One region of the Akkermansia sp. NBRC 115031 genome, then DNA from elsewhere that is predicted to be linked to it. Evidence: riboswitches for the same ligand, from Rfam matches in the RefSeq annotation. Region 1 holds a riboswitch; the other holds the start of a gene.
What was found. A riboswitch is a leader RNA that binds a small molecule or an ion and turns the genes downstream of it on or off. The one in region 1 is predicted to bind cobalamin.
Positions count from the first base shown of each region.

Region 2: linked by a shared signal. The riboswitch ahead of QSJ36_RS10020 (ribonucleoside triphosphate reductase) and the one ahead of QSJ36_RS00870 (TonB-dependent receptor) in region 1 are both predicted to bind cobalamin.

Region 1 is NZ_BSQU01000001.1:219,505-227,504, forward strand. Features, by position in the region: gene cobT (nicotinate-nucleotide--dimethylbenzimidazole phosphoribosyltransferase) at 1-964, opposite strand, end outside; gene cbiB (adenosylcobinamide-phosphate synthase CbiB) at 970-1,953, opposite strand; gene QSJ36_RS00865 (cobyric acid synthase) at 1,957-4,533, opposite strand; cobalamin riboswitch at 4,870-5,017, shown strand; gene QSJ36_RS00870 (TonB-dependent receptor) at 5,052-7,058, shown strand; gene QSJ36_RS00875 (extracellular solute-binding protein) at 7,205-8,000, shown strand, end outside.
Region 2 is NZ_BSQU01000007.1:34,807-42,806, forward strand. Features, by position in the region: gene QSJ36_RS10020 (ribonucleoside triphosphate reductase) at 1-1,555, opposite strand, end outside; cobalamin riboswitch at 1,706-1,907, opposite strand; gene QSJ36_RS10025 (glycoside hydrolase family 88 protein) at 2,112-4,346, shown strand; gene QSJ36_RS10030 (phosphoethanolamine transferase) at 4,402-6,126, opposite strand; gene QSJ36_RS10035 (hypothetical protein) at 6,508-6,720, shown strand; gene QSJ36_RS10040 (rubrerythrin family protein) at 7,017-7,565, opposite strand; gene QSJ36_RS10045 (hypothetical protein) at 7,771-8,000, shown strand, end outside.

The DNA.
Region 1 (8,000 bases):
GAAAGAACAGCGCCGCCCCCGTGCCTTCCCCCAGGCAGAGGCCCAGGTCCATGTACATGGTGACGCCGATGTGGTCCATAATGAGCTTGTGCCCCGGTTCCGCGGAGTTGTGGGAGCCGATGAAGTACTGAGCCGCTTCCGGCCGGATGCCCTGGGCGATGGCTGCCGCCGCCCCGGCAATGAAGCCGTCAATGACGATGGGGACGCGCAGGGAGGCCGCGCCCAGCATCAGCCCGGCCATGGCTCCTATTTCCGGTCCTCCTACCTTCGCCAGCACGTCGATGGCGTCGGAGGGGTCGGGCTTGTTCAGGGCGATTCCCTGTTCGATGAGCTCTATTTTTTTACGGATGACTTCCCCCTTGACGCCGGAGCCGCGCCCCGTCACGGTTTCCACCGGGGTGCCCGTGAGCACGGCCACGATGGCGGAGGAGGGCGTCGTGTTGCCGATGCCCATTTCTCCGGCGGCCACGATGTCCAGCCCCCTGGCTTTTTCCTCCCGGGCCATGTCGATGCCCACTTGCAGGCATTCCAGCGCCTGTTCCCTTGTCATGGCCGGGCCCCTGCTGAAATCGCTGGCTCCGTGCATGACCTTTCTTTTCACCAGCCCCGGCAGGTCGCCGAAGTCGTAATTCACGCCCACGTCCACCACGGAGAGGCGGGCTCCCGCGTTGCGCGTGAAGGCGTTGATGGTGCCGCCGCCTTGAAGGAAGTTGCGGGTCTGAATGTAAGTGACGTCCGTGGACGTCAGGCTGAGGCCGTGGTCGGCAATGTGGTGGTCCGCGGCGAAGAGGACCACGGCCTTGTCCTTCAGGCGCGGCGCGGGATTGCCGGTCATGGCGGCAATCTGGATGGCTACGGGTTCCAGCTTCCCCAGCGCGAGGGGGGGCTTGGCCAGTATTTTCTGATGTTCCAGGGCGGTTTTGGCGGCCTGTTCGTCCAGCGGGGGAATATGCAGTTTGTTCATGATGGTCAGAAGCGGGGAATGAAGAAAAGGATGAGGGAGAAGATCAGCGTGCCCGTGGCGGCGGTCATCCACATGAGGCGTATGGCCAGGGCCAGGTCACTGACGGCGGCTTCCGTGCGCCCGGTTCCTATCCACGGGTAGTCCGCAGGAACCCCCTTGTAGGAGACCGGACCGCCGATGCGGAGGCCCAGCGCGCCCGCGAAGGCCGCCTCGCTCCAGGCGGAGTTTGGGCTGGCATGGGCGCGGCGGAAGGTCCAGCCCGTGGTGAATGCCCTCCGGGCGGAGGTTCCCTTCACGAAGAGGGCCGCCAGGGAGATGCACGGCAGGATGAGGCGCGCGGGGATAAAGTTGAGCGCATCGTCCGTGCGTGCGGCAAAGGTGCCGAAATGTCTGTACTGGTCGTTCTTCTTTCCCCACATGGCATCCAGGATGTTGAAAACGCGGTGCGTCAGCGCGGCGAAGGCCGCCCCGGAGGCGCCCCCTGCCAAGCAGCCTGCCGCAGCCCAGAACAAGGTGGAAAAGACGCCGTCCGTCAGATTTTCCGCCACGCTTTCAATGGCCGCCCTGGCCATGCCGTGACGGTCCAGCCGCTCCGTGTTTCTCCCTACGATCATGGAAACGGCGTGCCGCGCCTCGCCGTCCTTCCCGCTACGCAGGGCGTTCGCCACCCGCAGCGCATGCTCTGCCAGGCCGCGCGGGGCCATGCAGATGTAAATGACCAGAACGGCCGGAATCCAGGGAATCCACGGGGAGGGGAAGACGGAAAAGGGAAGGCAGAATACCGCGCAGGCAAGCCATGCGGCGGCGCAGGTTCCTAAAGCCGCCGCCGTTCCCGCCGTAAAAGTCCCTCCCCACAGCCGCCGCGCCAGGGTTTCCGCGCGGCGCGCGCACCAGCCGATCAGGCAGACGGGATGGAACCTGTTGGGCGGATCCCCCGCCAGAATATCCAGCAGAAGGGCCGCAGGCAGGATGAACGGGCACGGAAGCATGGGTCAGCGTTTCAGTTGAAGAATACGGTAGATGGCCTTGAGGTCCAGATGCTCCCGGACTACGTCCGCCAGGCGGTCCAGCGCGCCGTCCAGGTCATAGGAGGCGTGCAGGGATGGATTGGGGGACAAACCGGAATCCACTCTGACCATGTTGATGAACGCGCGGCGGAACTCGTCGCCGTCCAGAATGCCGTGCAGGTACGTGGCCCAGATTCGGCCTTTGCCGTAGCCGCAGGGGGAGCCGTCTTCCCGGAACATGATGGGGACGCTCCCTCCCTCATGGCGGGTGACGCCGTGGTGGATTTCATAGCCCGCCGCGGGAGGGGCCAGCGGCGTGCTTGCCCGGCGCACGTTGAGCAGGGTTTTGGCGGAGGCGAAGGTGGTGGAAAGCTCCAGCAGGCCAAGCCCCGGCGTCCGTTCCTCCGCGGATTCCATGTGCAGCGGGTCCAGAATGTCCGTTCCCAGCATTTGCAGGCCGCCGCAAACGCCCAGCATCCACTTTCCCTGTTCAGCGTGCCGGCGGATGGGTTCTTCCAGCCCTGCGGCGCGCAGTCCGGCCAGGTCCGCCGCCACGCTCTTGGTGCCGGGCAGGATGACCAGGTCCGGATTCCCCCATTCCTCCCGTGTCCGCACCTGGCGGAGGCGAACGTCCGGCTCCGCCGCCAGCGGGGCGAAGTCCGTGAAGTTGGAGACGTGGGCGGGCATCACTACGGCCACGTCCAGACTGTCCGCGTGTCTGGCTTGCCCGTCCTGTTCAAAGGGCAGCGCGGCCCGGTCCTCTTCCGGAATGCTGATGTTCCGTATCATCGGGATGACGCCCAGCACGGGCCTGCCCGTACGGTCCAGCATGTAGCTGTGCGCCGGGGCCAGCAGCTCCGGGTCTCCGCGGAACTTGTTGACCACAAAGCCCGCCAGCAGCTCTTTTTCCCAGGGGGCGAACGTCATCCATGTCCCCAGGAAGGAGGCGTACACGCCGCCCCGGTCAATGTCCCCGGTGAGCAGAACTTTGGCGCGCGCGTAGCGGGCCATGTTCATGTTCACCACGTCTGCGGATTTCAGGTTGATTTCTCCGGGGCTTCCGGCCCCTTCCAGGCAGAGGACGTCATACTCGTCCGCCAGGGAATCGTACGCCCGGCGCACGTCCGGCCAGAAGCGCCTTTTGGCCGTAAAATATTCCCGCGCCTCCATGTGGCCCACGGCGCGCCCCAGCACGATCACCTGGGAGCCGGTGTTGGAATGGGGCTTGAGCAGGATGGGGTTCATCCTGGCATCCGGGTCAATGCGGCAGGCCTGGGCCTGCACCATCTGGGCGCGGCCCATTTCCTCCCCCAGCGCGGTCACGCCGGAGTTGAGGGCCATGTTCTGCGCCTTGAACGGGGCCACCCGGTGGCCGTCCTGAAGAAAAATGCGGCACAGGGCCGCCGTGAGCACGCTTTTTCCAGCGTCGGAGCAGGTGCCCTGAATCATCAGGGCCGGTTTGGGCAGTTTGCGGAGAATGGCGGGGCCGTCTCCCTTCAGCTCGGCCCGCAGGGCCTCTGCCAGCAGGGCGTGTTCTTCCGGCGTGCGGACGCCTGCACGGAACCAGCCGCCGTTTTCCAGCCCCGGATAATTGGAGCAGTCGCGCAGCGCGATGCCGTGGTTTTTCAGGAGCCGGGCGGCCAGGCCGGAAGGCGCCCCCGCCAGGCGGAAGAGCAGGAAGTTGGCTCCGGACGGGAGCACTGCGGCGCCCGGCAGGGCGGAAAGCCTGCGGAACAGGTCTTCCCGGCGTTCCCGGTTCAGGGCGCGTTCCCCGTCCGCCCATGAAGGGGGCTGTTCCAGGACGGCCCGCGCCGCCGCCGCCGCAAAGGCGTTCACGTTCCACGCGGGCAGGGACTGCCTCAGCCGTTCCGCCAGCGGAGCGGCGCAGACGGAAAAGCCGCACCGGACACCGGCGATGCCGTAAAATTTGGTCAGGGAACGCAGGACAACCAGGTTGGGCAGAAGGGCCGCGTCACGGAGAAGCGATTCCGTTCCGTCCGCATAGTCAATGAAAGATTCGTCAATAATCCAGATGACTCCGGGGCGGTCCCGCACGGCCTGGCGCAGGGCCGGAACGTCCAGCAGGCCGCCGGACGGATTACAGGGATTCGCCAGGAAAACGGCGCTTCCGCCTGCGGCCTGTTCCGCCGTCAGGAGGGGTGACGGAATAAAGGAATTCCGTTCCTCCGTCCGGATGGAAAGAACGTCTGTGCCATGGCGCAGGCAGGCCAGCCTGTATTCGGAAAAAGCGGGTTCCGGAATAACGGCCTGTTTCAGTTCCAGCGCGCGCGGGAGGGCGTGAATCAGTTCGTTGGCTCCGTTGCCGAAGGTGAAGCAACCGGAAGGCAGCCCGTAATGAACCGCTGCCAGTTCCCGCAGCTCCGCCATGTCCGGGGAGGGGTAGGGAACGGCTGCATCCATGGCCTTCCACAGCGCGGAGGCAATGAACTCCGGCATTCCCTCCGGCCTCAGGTTGACGCTGAAATCCAGAATCTCCCGTTCGGGCCGTCCGGCGTCCGCCGCCAGGGATTTTAAATCTCCTCCGTGTGAAAAACTGTTCATACCGTAGTAGTAGAGACCGGAAGTCCGGACGTCCGCGCGTGCCGGGAAAAGGAAGGAAACGCCTTGAAGAAACGGTTTTTCCGGAAGTTGGGAACTCCTCTGAAAACGGAAATCCTTCCCCGCTGCGGGAAGGAGGGTGAAAGGCGCGTCATGGGCGCATCATGTCCTGTACGCGCCGGGGGTGACAAGACAAAAATGGAGAACTCCGGTTGGAAAAACGGGATGGCGTGCGGCGGCTGAAAAGAGGAAGCGTCCGCAAAGCGGCGGAATGTTCAAAGAAAAATTTTTTTGGCTTGTCATACCGGTCTCTTTGGTATTTCATCCGTCTCATGAACCCTTATGGGAAGGGTTACAGACCTCAGGGACGCCCGTAGCCGGGCAGGAAATAGATTGGGGAATACCGGTGTGAATCCGGAGCGGTACCGCCACTGTAAGCGAGCCTGTCTCGCAAGCCAGAAGACCAGCCTGTGGGGTTGTCCAACTGTTCGGCGAGTTACCGAACGTAAGGCACCACAACCATGCTTTATACGAAGAAAGCCCTTCAGATGGGCGCTATTGCCGTTGGCCTTGCCGCATTCGCAGGCCAGTCCTCTCTTGCCGAGTCCGCTAAAAAAGAAGACTCCAAGCCCTCCGCCAGTTCGGAAACCATGCAGGTCATGCCGGAATTGACCATGGCGTCCCACTTTACGGGCGTGCCGTACAACCGGTCCGGGGTATCCGTTTCCATCATCAATCCGGAAGAATTCCAGAAGGCGGGCATTGAAACCCTGACAGGAGCCCTTTCCCAGACTCCCGGCGTCTTCACGCTGGACGGCGGCGGCACCTGGCAGCGCGGTTCCGTGAGCAACACCGTCATCCGCGGGATGAACAAGGAAACCTACACCCTGACCATGGTTGACGGCATGCGCATCAGTGATGTCAACATGTCCGGCAACAAGCTGCTGGGGATCACCAATCTCTTTACGGTGGGCAATGTGGAAGTGGTGAAGGGCGCCCAGGGCGCCGTCTTCGGTTCCGGCGCCATTGGCGGCGTTGTCGCCATGGACACCCCGGAAGGGGAAGGCGATCCCGTGACCAGGATTTTTGCGGAAGCCGGTTCTTTCCATTCCTTCAACAGCTACGCGACTTCCTCAGGCAAGATCAAGAAGCTTTCCTACTTTGTGGGCGTGGGGTTTGAATCCACGGAAAACGATCCCACCATTTATCCGGCCATTTATGACAACCGGAAAGGCATGAACGACTTCCGCCAGTGGCAGGAAGCCGTGCGCCTGGGCTATGACGTCAATGACAAGGTGAAGGTGGGCTTTACCTACCGCCGCCTGGATTCCTACTTTGAATACCCCACGCCATATGTGGATTACGACCAGTGGCCCGCCGTGACGGACCCCCACCTGTACAACACGGAAGACAAGAACCGCAGCAACCTGGTGACGGGGCGCGTGGATGCGGAAATTACCAAGCTGTGGTCCACCAGCTTCATGATCGGGCATTACAACATGGACTATTCCACGCATACGCCGGGCTTCGATTTCCAGCCCAACGTGATGCGCAACCGCCGCTTCCAGACGGAATGGCGCAATGCACTTACGTGGAACAAGGAATGGAAGACGGTCGCCGGCATGGCCTGGGACCGCTCCGACTACATGAGCGAAAACAATTACGTGGCCAAGGATGAATGGCAGAGCACGCTTGCCTTCTTTGCGGAGCAGATGTGGGCGCCCACGGACAACTTTGACGCCAGCGTGGCCCTGCGCCTGGAGCATGATTCCGTTTGGAACAACCACTTCACGTGGCGTTATTCCAATTCCTGGAAGGTGACGGGCAAGGATTCCCCCACCCGTATTTTCGGTTCCGTGGGTTCCGGCTTCCGCGCCCCCACCTACTTTGAACAGTACGCCGCCAATTACGGCTACGTGGGCAATCCGGACCTGGACGTGTCCAAATCCCTGGGCGGAGACCTGGGCGTGGAACAGCGCCTGGCGGACAACCATTACGCTTCCGTAACGGGGTTCTGGACCCGCATTAACGATGAAATCGGCACCAAGAGCGTAGGCACGTGGCCCAACTCCTACACGACTTACGACAACTTCTCCCACGCCACTTCCTATGGCGTGGAAGTAGCGTTCAAGGGGCAGTTCAAGGATGCGTGGAACAGCGGCTATTATGCCAACTACACCTTCACGATGCCCAAGCGCGACTCCATCGGCAAATATGAAACCATCCAGATGGCCAATACCGCCCGCCATACCATCAACGCGGAGGTTTATACCTCTCCGGTTGAAAAACTGACGGTCGGCTTCGGCGTAACCTCCGCCATGGGGCGTACGGACTACAACTATGCCCGTCTGGACAACTTCTTTACGGCGCGTTTGTTCGCCAGGTACCAGGTGACGGACAATGTGGCGCTCCATGTGCGTGTGGAAAACCTGTTCGACCAGAATTTCATCATCACGAATGACTATAACTTCGGACCGCGCCAGGCCCGGGGGCTGGGAGTCTTCGGCGGCGTGACGGTCGAATTCTAATTGCTTTTCAGGACTAATTGTTGATTGCACCCCCATCTTCCGTCTTGCGGGCTGTTTCAGGCGAAGGGAACAGCTCCGGGCGGAAGATGGGCTTTTTGTTTTCCGGTGGTTCCGGAATCGGTTAACATGCGGCGGTAATCTGAGCTGTGTTTCGCTGGCTGTACATTCTGGGGGCGTTGGTCCTCGCCGTCTTTCTGGGAGGAGTCCTTTACTTCGCCCAGCGGGAAGCGGACGTTTGGCATGAGGCCTCCGGACGGACGGACGGCAGGGGCATGCCTGCCGTGTTTGACGGCTTCGTGGAACGGTGGAACAGGTCTGTGGAGCGGGAACTGCTCCGGGAACTGGCAGGCGGCGAGCGGAAGAAAAGCCTGCTGTCCGTCTCCCGTGGCGATGGGGATGGGCGGCGTCTGGCCGAGCAGGAGCGTTCCGTGGAACGCATCGGCAGAAGGCTGGAGCTGAAAGACCATATCCGCCTGCTTCCCCTGGAGGAGGTTCCTGCGGAATTGGAATGGCGGACCGGAATGGAGGAACCGGAAGTGGGTGACCCCCGCGCCGTGAAAGGGGGGCTGGTCCGGCTGTGGATCAATACGCCGTTTCCCGGAACCCTGCGGGCGTTCGGACCGGGAAGCGAGACCTTTTTCAACTACTCCGCCATTGACAACGTGTGGCTTCCCCTGGTGGGGCTGCATCCGGAAACCTTCCGGCCCATTCCGGGGCTGGCGGACCGCTGGGCTGTCTCCGCGGACGGGAAAACCGTTTTTTACCATCTGGACCCGGAAGCGACGTACTCGGACGGCCGCCCCGTAAGGGCGCAGGACTTCCTGCTGAATATCTGCCTCCGCACGTCCGGCTTTGCCCGGGACCCCTTCTGGACCACCCTGTTCCGTTCCACGTATGACCAGATTACGGTGTACGGGGATTCCGTCATTGCCCTGACGCTGC
Region 2 (8,000 bases), on a different contig from region 1:
CGTTCATGCCGTTGACCCCGATGGTGGAGAAGTGGTTGCGGAAGGTGGGCAGGTAGCGCCTGGTGTAGGGGTACAGGCCGCGGTCGTACATTTCCTGGACGAAGGCCCTTTTCTTTTCCAGGCAGGATTTGGCCAGGTCCAGCAGTTCCCCCAGCCGGGCGAACAGTGCTTCCCGGTTCTGCTTGAACAGGTAGCCCAGCCGGGCCAGGTTGATGGTCACCACGCCGATGGAGCCGGTCATTTCCGCGGAGCCGAAGAGGCCGCCGCCGCGCTTGAGCAGCTCCCGCAGGTCCAGCTGGAGGCGGCAGCACATGGAGCGCACGGCGTCCGGCTTGTAGGCCCGTTCGTCCGGCACGCGTTCCCCGTTTTCATTCACGGTGTACTGGCTGCCGATGAAGTTCTGGAAGTAGGAGGAGCCGATCTTGGCGGCGTTTTCAAACAGGAGCGGCACGTTTTCCCCTTCCCAGTCAAAGTCTTCCGTGATGTTGACGGTGGGGATGGGGAAGGTGAAGGGCTGCCCGGTGCTGTCCCCTTCCGTGAGCACCTCGTAAAAGGCCTTGTTGATCAGGTTCATTTCCTTCTGGAAATGCTTGTAGGTCAGCTCTGTCAGCTTGTTCACGCCGCGTTCCCGCGCCAGGGAGAGCAGGCCCGGGTCCTCCACCCCTTCAAAGAGGTGCTCCCCGCCGCTGAAGGGGGCCTGGTCCCGCAGGTCCCGCGGCACGGTCCAGTCGATCGTGACGTTGGTGAAGGGGGACTGCCCCCAGCGGGAGGGCACGTTCAGGTTGTAGACGAAGCTGCGGATGTCCTTCTTGATGCGCGTGAAATCCGCCTGGTCCTTGAAGGCGTAAGGCGCCAGGAAGGTGTCAAAGGAGCTGAAGGCCTGGGCTCCGGCCCATTCGCTTTGCAGAATGCCCAGAAAGTTGGCCATCTGGCCCAGTGCTTCCCGGAAGTGGCGCGGCGGCCTGCTGTTCACGCGGCTGCGCACGCCGTTGAATCCTTCGTTGAGCAGGTTGCGGAGGCTCCACCCGGCGCAGTACCCGGTCAGGCAGTCCAGGTCATGAATGTGGTAGTCCCCTTCCCGGTGGGCGGCCCCCTCCCGTGCGGAATAAACCTGGTCCAGCCAGTAGTTGGCAATCACCTTTCCCGCCGTGTTATTGATGAGGCCGGCGTTGGAATACGTGGTGTTGGAGTTGGCGGCGATGCGCCAGTCGCTCTGGCCGATGTATTCCTCCACCGTCTGCTTGCAGTCCACGTACGTGTTGCCGGAATAGAGGCCCCCGAGCTGTTCGCGCTGCATTTTGTGCAGGAAGCGGTAGGTGATGAAGGTCTTGGCCGTGTCAAAGTATCCGCAGCGGAACAGGGCGCGTTCTATCATGTCCTGGATTTCTTCCACATGCGCGCAGTCCTGATGGCTCAGCTTGGCTTCCACTTCTTCGTAAATGGAACGGTTGTAGGCGGTGCCGGAGCTGTGGAACGCGTTCTTGACGGCTTCCTCAATTTTGTAGCCCTGGTATTGTTCCTTTTTTCCGGAACGCTTGATGATGCTTGTTGCCATGGTGGGTGTCTCGCTTGGAAGGGATGATGACCGCTCATCCGCGAGCCTGGGCAAAAGCCTGGAAAAATCATAGGCAGGGGCCGCCGCATGCGTGCATTTTTAACAAGGGGCACGATGAGGACCTGTGCGTATGTTCATCCTGTCCGCGGGATGGGATACGGGGGCATCAGGTCGTCTTCTGGCTTCCGGTGCGACATGTGATGGGGACTTCCCGACTGCTGGCAGTCAGTGTCCGGTCCATCGTCTACCGGTTACAGCGGCGCGTCCGCGACGGATTTTCACCGTCTTCCGTTACCTGCGCTGAAACGCAATGAACCACAGAAAGAGAGCCCCCGCAAGGAAAATGTATAAATAATGTATTAAATATTTATAATGATACAATATGTTGTATATATGCTGCAGGGAATGGTTGATAACGCGGCATTCCCTTCCGTCATGGCACCATATGTGCCCTTGCCTCCCCTTTCCGGGGACCGGGGGAAAACGGGACAGGCCGAAAAGGGAAGATTCATTCCTCACGGAGAAATTTCAGCGCGGCTTTTTCCGTACCAGTCAAATGAATTTCTTTTCCTTTTCAAAAAACGGATGGCGTAAATCTTTCCTGCTGCTGGTTCTTCCCGCGCTTTCTGCGGGGAGCCCCGCTTCCGGCGCTCCCGCGGACTGGAATGAAAAGACCATCCGGGATAATCTCCGCCTGGTGGCGAAATGGCAGGCGGAGCATCCCAGAAAACGCTCGCCGCTGCACTGGACCTACGGCGCCTTTTATTCCGGCCTGGTGCAGTATGGCCTGGCCGTCCCGGAAGGGCCGGGATTGCCGCTGCTGAGGAAAACAGGAGGGGAACAGGAATGGAGAACCCTGAAACGGCATTACCATGCGGACGATCACGCCGTGGGCCACGCCTGGATGGAGATGGCGATGGAAGACGGAAATACCGCTGCGGCGGAGAAAATACGCGCCGTGCTGGACGGGGTGATGAACCGGCCCTCCTCCGCTTCCCTCCAGTTCGGGACTCCCGGCTGCCAGGACCGCTGGAGCTGGTCGGACGCCCTGTTCATGTCCCCTCCCGTGTTCGTGAAGCTGGCGGCCTATACCGGAGACCGCCGGTATCTGGAATTCATGGACAGGGAATACAAGCTCACCTGCGACTATCTTTTTGACCGGAAGGAAGGGCTGTTTTTCCGTGATTCCCGTTACTTCACCATTCCGGCGGCTAATGGGAAAAAGATGTTCTGGAGCCGGGGCAACGGCTGGGTGATTGCCGGACTGCCGCTTATTCTTCAGGACATGCCCGCGGACTGGCCTTCCCGCCCCTTTTATGAGGATCTGCTCAAGCGTATGGCGGCATCCCTGAAAAAATGCCAGTCGCCCGACGGTTCCTGGCACGCCAGCCTGCTGGACCCGGAAGAGCCCCCCTTGAAGGAGATGAGCGGCACCCTCTTTATCATGTACGGGATGCTGTGGGGGGTGAACCAGGGGTATCTGGATGCGGATGAATATCTTCCCGTCATCCGCAGGGCGTGGAAGGCCGCCTGTGATTCCGTCAACGCGGAAGGCGCGCTGGGCTGGGTGCAGCCCATTGCCGACAAGCCGGGCCATTATTCCGGGGAGGATACGGAAGCATACGGCGCGGGCGCCTACCTGATGGCCGGCACCGAACTGCGCAAATACGTCATTGGCCGGGACCATCCGCAGAGAAAGACTGTAACCGTCACGAACCCACTGGCCAAGTTCCGTCCTGCTGAAACCGTGTCGGTGCCCTGGACGTCCGGAACTTCCGGGAATGCCGCCGCCCTTCGCGTGTTTGACGTCCGCCACGGGCGCGTCATCCCGCACCAACTGGCGGATACGGATGGAGACGGAAGGACGGATACTCTTTTGTTCCAGAGCAATTTCCGGCCCGGAACGGCCCGTGATTTCTGGATTCTGAACGATTCCTCCCTGAAGGCGGCTCCTTCCGCGGACGTCTGTTTCAGCCGCCTGGTCCCGGAACGCCTGGATGATTTCGCGTGGGAGAACGATCTTACGGCGCACCGGATTTACGGTCCGGCCGTTGCCAGGCCGGCCCCTGAGGGGGAGGGCCTGATTTCCAGCGGAACGGATGTATGGAGCAAGCGCGCGGGTGCTCCCGTCATCAATGAATTCTACAAGCGGGGGGATTACCACCGGGATCATGGCAGGGGACTGGACATGTACAACGTAGGGCCGGGACGGGGCTGCGGCGGCATTGCCGTGTTCAGGGATGGGAAACCGCATGCATCCGGAAACTGGGCCAGCGCGCGGGCATTGTACAACGGTCCGGTCCAGACCGCTTTTGAGGTGGTTTATGCGCCGTGGGACATTGGCGGCGGCGTACGCGTGGCGGAGACGCGGAGGGTGGCTCTGGACGCAGGAAGCCGTTTTTCCAAAGTCCGCAGCACCTTGACCATCCGGGGGGCGGAAACGGTGAAGGCCGGCGTGGGAATGGATACCGGAAAGGGCAGGAATGATTATGAAACGGTCACGAAGGACCGGGAGGACGGCGGCTTGATGACGGCATGGAGCAGGCCCCGGAAGAATGACGGATGCCTGGGAACCGCCGTGATAGTTCCCTGGGGTCCGGAAGGCGGGGCAGTGGACTCGGAAGGCTGTACCTACTGGATCAGGGAGGCGGCGAACGGAAAGCCCTTTGAGTGGTACATGGGGGCGGTTTGGGACAAGGCTTCTCCGTTCAAATCCTCTGCCGCCTGGGAGGCGGAGGCGCGCCGCGTCCGGGAGTGCGTCAGGCATCCACTGCAAGTCCGGGTACGGTGAGTTCGTCCTACCTCCTGCCGTTTCCCGCAGAGGATGACGGCAGCTTCCATCTTTTTTACGGAAGCGGCTGTGGCGGTGCGGGAGCGGCCAGCCATTCCGCCAGCACTTCCGGCTGGAGGGGGGCCGGGGTTTCCCGGGCGTCCGGAGAGGCCAGATTCAGGCCGTTCCGGACGACTTCCGACCGGATGGAGGCCAGGGAAAGGAGGGTGTGGAAAATGTGGTCGTGGGAAACGGCTTTCAGGCGGTTGGCCTTCAGCGCGCGCACCATGTCCGGGTAGCGTGAGGCGAAGGCGTCCGAATACCACACGAACATCGCGGGACGGTAAACAGGCGGCAGAACATGCCCCTGGAACATTTTTCCTTCCTCGCCCAGCGCCACGCCATGGTCGGAGCAGTAAAAATAAATGGCCGGCCTGTCCTTCAACAGTGCAATCATGCGGTGGACGGAGGCGTCCAGGTCCACGATGGAATTGTCATACGCATTGACGGTTTCTTCCAGACGGGCCTTGGGGTCGTCCATGTTGCAGGACGCCGGGGTAAAGCGTTCCGCCTGTACGGGGTAGCTGAACGCCATGTGGCTGCCGTTGTTGTAAATGACGTAAAGCTGTTTTTCCCGGCCGTGCCGTTTCAGGGATTCCTCCATGACCAGGGAGGTGCGTTCCTGCATCATTCCGGGCGTTTCGTGCATGGGCGGCGTCTGCTTCCGTTCCCGGCAGTTCCGGGTCAGGATGCCCAGGGAATAGTCATGGATGGAGTCTCCGCACAGGTCCATGATCCGGACGGTGCGGAAACCGTGCTTGTTGAACAGGTCAATGAAGGAGGAATGGGCGGGACGGCGGCGGGACAGTTCCGCATCCGTAAACATGCCGATGGCGGAAATCCTGGTCACGATGCCGAAGGAGGTGGCGTGGGGGAAGGAAACGACGTTGGGTTCCCGGGAAAGCAGGGGCATCGTGTTCCGGTGGTAGCCGTTGAGGGAAAGGTGGTCCGCGCGCACGCTCTCGCCCATGTGGAAGACCACGGCCAGGTCGTCCGGAGCGTCGCATCCGGAGAGGGGTTCCGCGCAGGACGGCAGGTTCCGGAGTTCATTGAAACGGCTTGCGTCCTGGGTGACGTATTCGTCCGCCAGCTTGTACGCCATCACGAAGTCCACGAGGGGCCAGCCCTTGGCCTTGTCAGAGGTGTAGTAAAGGTAAAGGGGTTCCGAGCTGTAGGAGGTGGCCGGAATGCCCAGCAGCAGAAAGATTCCGTACAGGCTCCAGATGCACGCCAGCGCGCCCCACGTGGCCTTCTGGCGCAGGGAACGGCGGCTCCAGTAAATGGCCAGGTAAATGAAGGCCGCCAGCAGCAGGGCCCCGGTGGCGGAGGCGGCGGTGCAGAAGGCGCAGGCTTCCCGGAAGTTGGTCTCCGCCATGCTGGAAAGGACGGAGAGGTTCAGCGTCAGCCCGTACCGCATCTGCATCATGTACAGGCCCGCGTTGAACAGGATGATGGCCGGAAGGACGACGTAGGCGGTAAAGCGGTATTTCAGGCAGAGAAGGATGGTGCCGCAGAGCAGGGAGGCGGAACAGGCGATGCCCATGCAGCTCATCAGCACGCTCTGGCCGTCATTGAGCACATAAGGATTGACCACCAGAGCCGCCGCGAGTCCGGCTGCCCACAGGCAGCGCATGCGGCGCGGAAAGAACGCGGCGCGAAGAGCCTGGAAGACGGCGGAAAGAGCGCCTGGCCGGCCCGCGTACCGTTCTGCGGAACGGGTGGATGCATGGGGAGGGGTCATCGCAAAGAAAGGATAAAGTATTCTTCCTGCTTGAAGGGGTGAGCCATTGTAAGGGTTTCACGGTGATGCTCAAGCAGAATGTGGCGGAACGCCTTTTCATGGAAGGGCCCGGGCAGGAAAAGGGAACCGCCGTTGAAACGGCTGTGCTGATAGCATATGCCGTTTTTTGCGCTTGGGGCTTGGTGTGGATGGCGGCGCAGGCAACTGGCGGTGGGGGCATCCCGTCCGGAATGCGGCGTGGACGGAAAGAGGGGACTTTCCGGTTGTAGTTGACAGGCCCTGTTTTGGGAGGGTATAGGGAAGCTTATGGAAAATCAGCCCGTTGTGCTGCAATGTCCCCAAGCTGTGAAAGGAGCCGCCTGTATTTGTGTCGTGGGGGCCGTGTCATTGCCCTGGGTCGCAGCGGCTTCCGGCCTGGGGCTTGTTCCCGGAACCGTGCTGGGCGCAGCCGGGATTTTGCTGGGGGTGGCTTCCGTTGCCTGCGCCGTTGTCGCCTTGTGCAGAAAATCCGTCGCATTCGGCATCATCATGATTTTAATCGGGATGCTCGCCTGCGCCGTAGCCGGAACGGAATGCATGTATTTAATGTTTTAAATGAACAAGTCCATCAATCCGGGCATTCAAAAAAGGTCCGGGGCCGGATGCACGTGGGAGGAGAGGACCAGGGCCACCCGGACAGTCGGAAGTGGAGAAAAGTCTTGAAGTCCGGAAAAGGGCCGGAACACGGTTCTGGAACGGCGCTTGCGGAATGACCGGAAGGGAAAAGCCGGCGATGCTTCTTCTCTGGCCGCTTCCCCAGATGGCAGCGGTTTCCGGCCTGTAAAAACCCGCCCGGAATGTTCCGGGCGGGTTTTGTGTGCCATGGATGGCCTCCGGTGCTCAGACGGAGTTTACCCGATGACGAGGAATTTTTCAGCCTTGGTGCCGCAGAGGGGGCAGGCGTCCACGCCTTCCAGAGATTTGAAGGTGTCCCCGCACACCAGGCATACCCAGTATTGCCTGGGCAGGGCGCTGGTGTCTCCGTTTTCCAGGGCCTTGAGGGCGGCGGCATAAAAATCGGCGTGTTCCTTTTCCGCTTCCGTGGCCCACGTGAAGGAGCGGACGGCGGCCTTCTGGCCTTCCTCTTCCGCCACGGCGATGAATTCCGGATACATGCTTTCGAATTCGTGGGTTTCCCCGGCGATGGCGGCTTTCAGGTTTTCCGCGGTGGTTCCTACATGAATCTGGATATCGATGGGGTCCATCGTTGCGCCCAGCTTTTCCAGAACCTTGTTGTGGTTGGCGGCGTGGACGGATTCCGCCTTGGAGGCGGCTTCAAACAATTTCTGAATGAGGGGCTGCCCTTCCTGGGCGGCTTTGGCGGCATAGGCTGCGTAAGTGGCGGAGGCGGTGCTTTCGCCCGTAATGGCGGCTTTCAGGTTTTCTATGGTTTTAGTCATCGGGAATGAATTTATAATAATTCTAAAAAGATGCAACTGAAAAAATCCTCCAAGGGAAGAAAAAACGCAAATTCCCCTTTCTGCGGCATCACGGGGAGCCGTTACACAATGATTCATTGACGCATGCATGGCGAGCCTGTACAACGGAAACGTTATGAAGAGCATTGTAACAATTAGTTCGGCATGTGCCCTGGCATTTGCAGGTATGGCTTCCGCCCAGGATGCCCCGGCTCCGGCACCCGCCCCGGCCGCTGAAACCCCTGCCGCGCCCACCGCGCCGGCCGCTGAAGTTTCCAAGGAAGCGAAGGAAGCCGCTGACCAGATGCTGGCTTTGATGAAGGAAATGTCCGCCACGCTCAGCACGGTGAAGGACAAGGCCACCGCAGACGCGGCTGCTGAAAAGATGGCGAAGATCAATGAAAAGGGCGAAGCCCT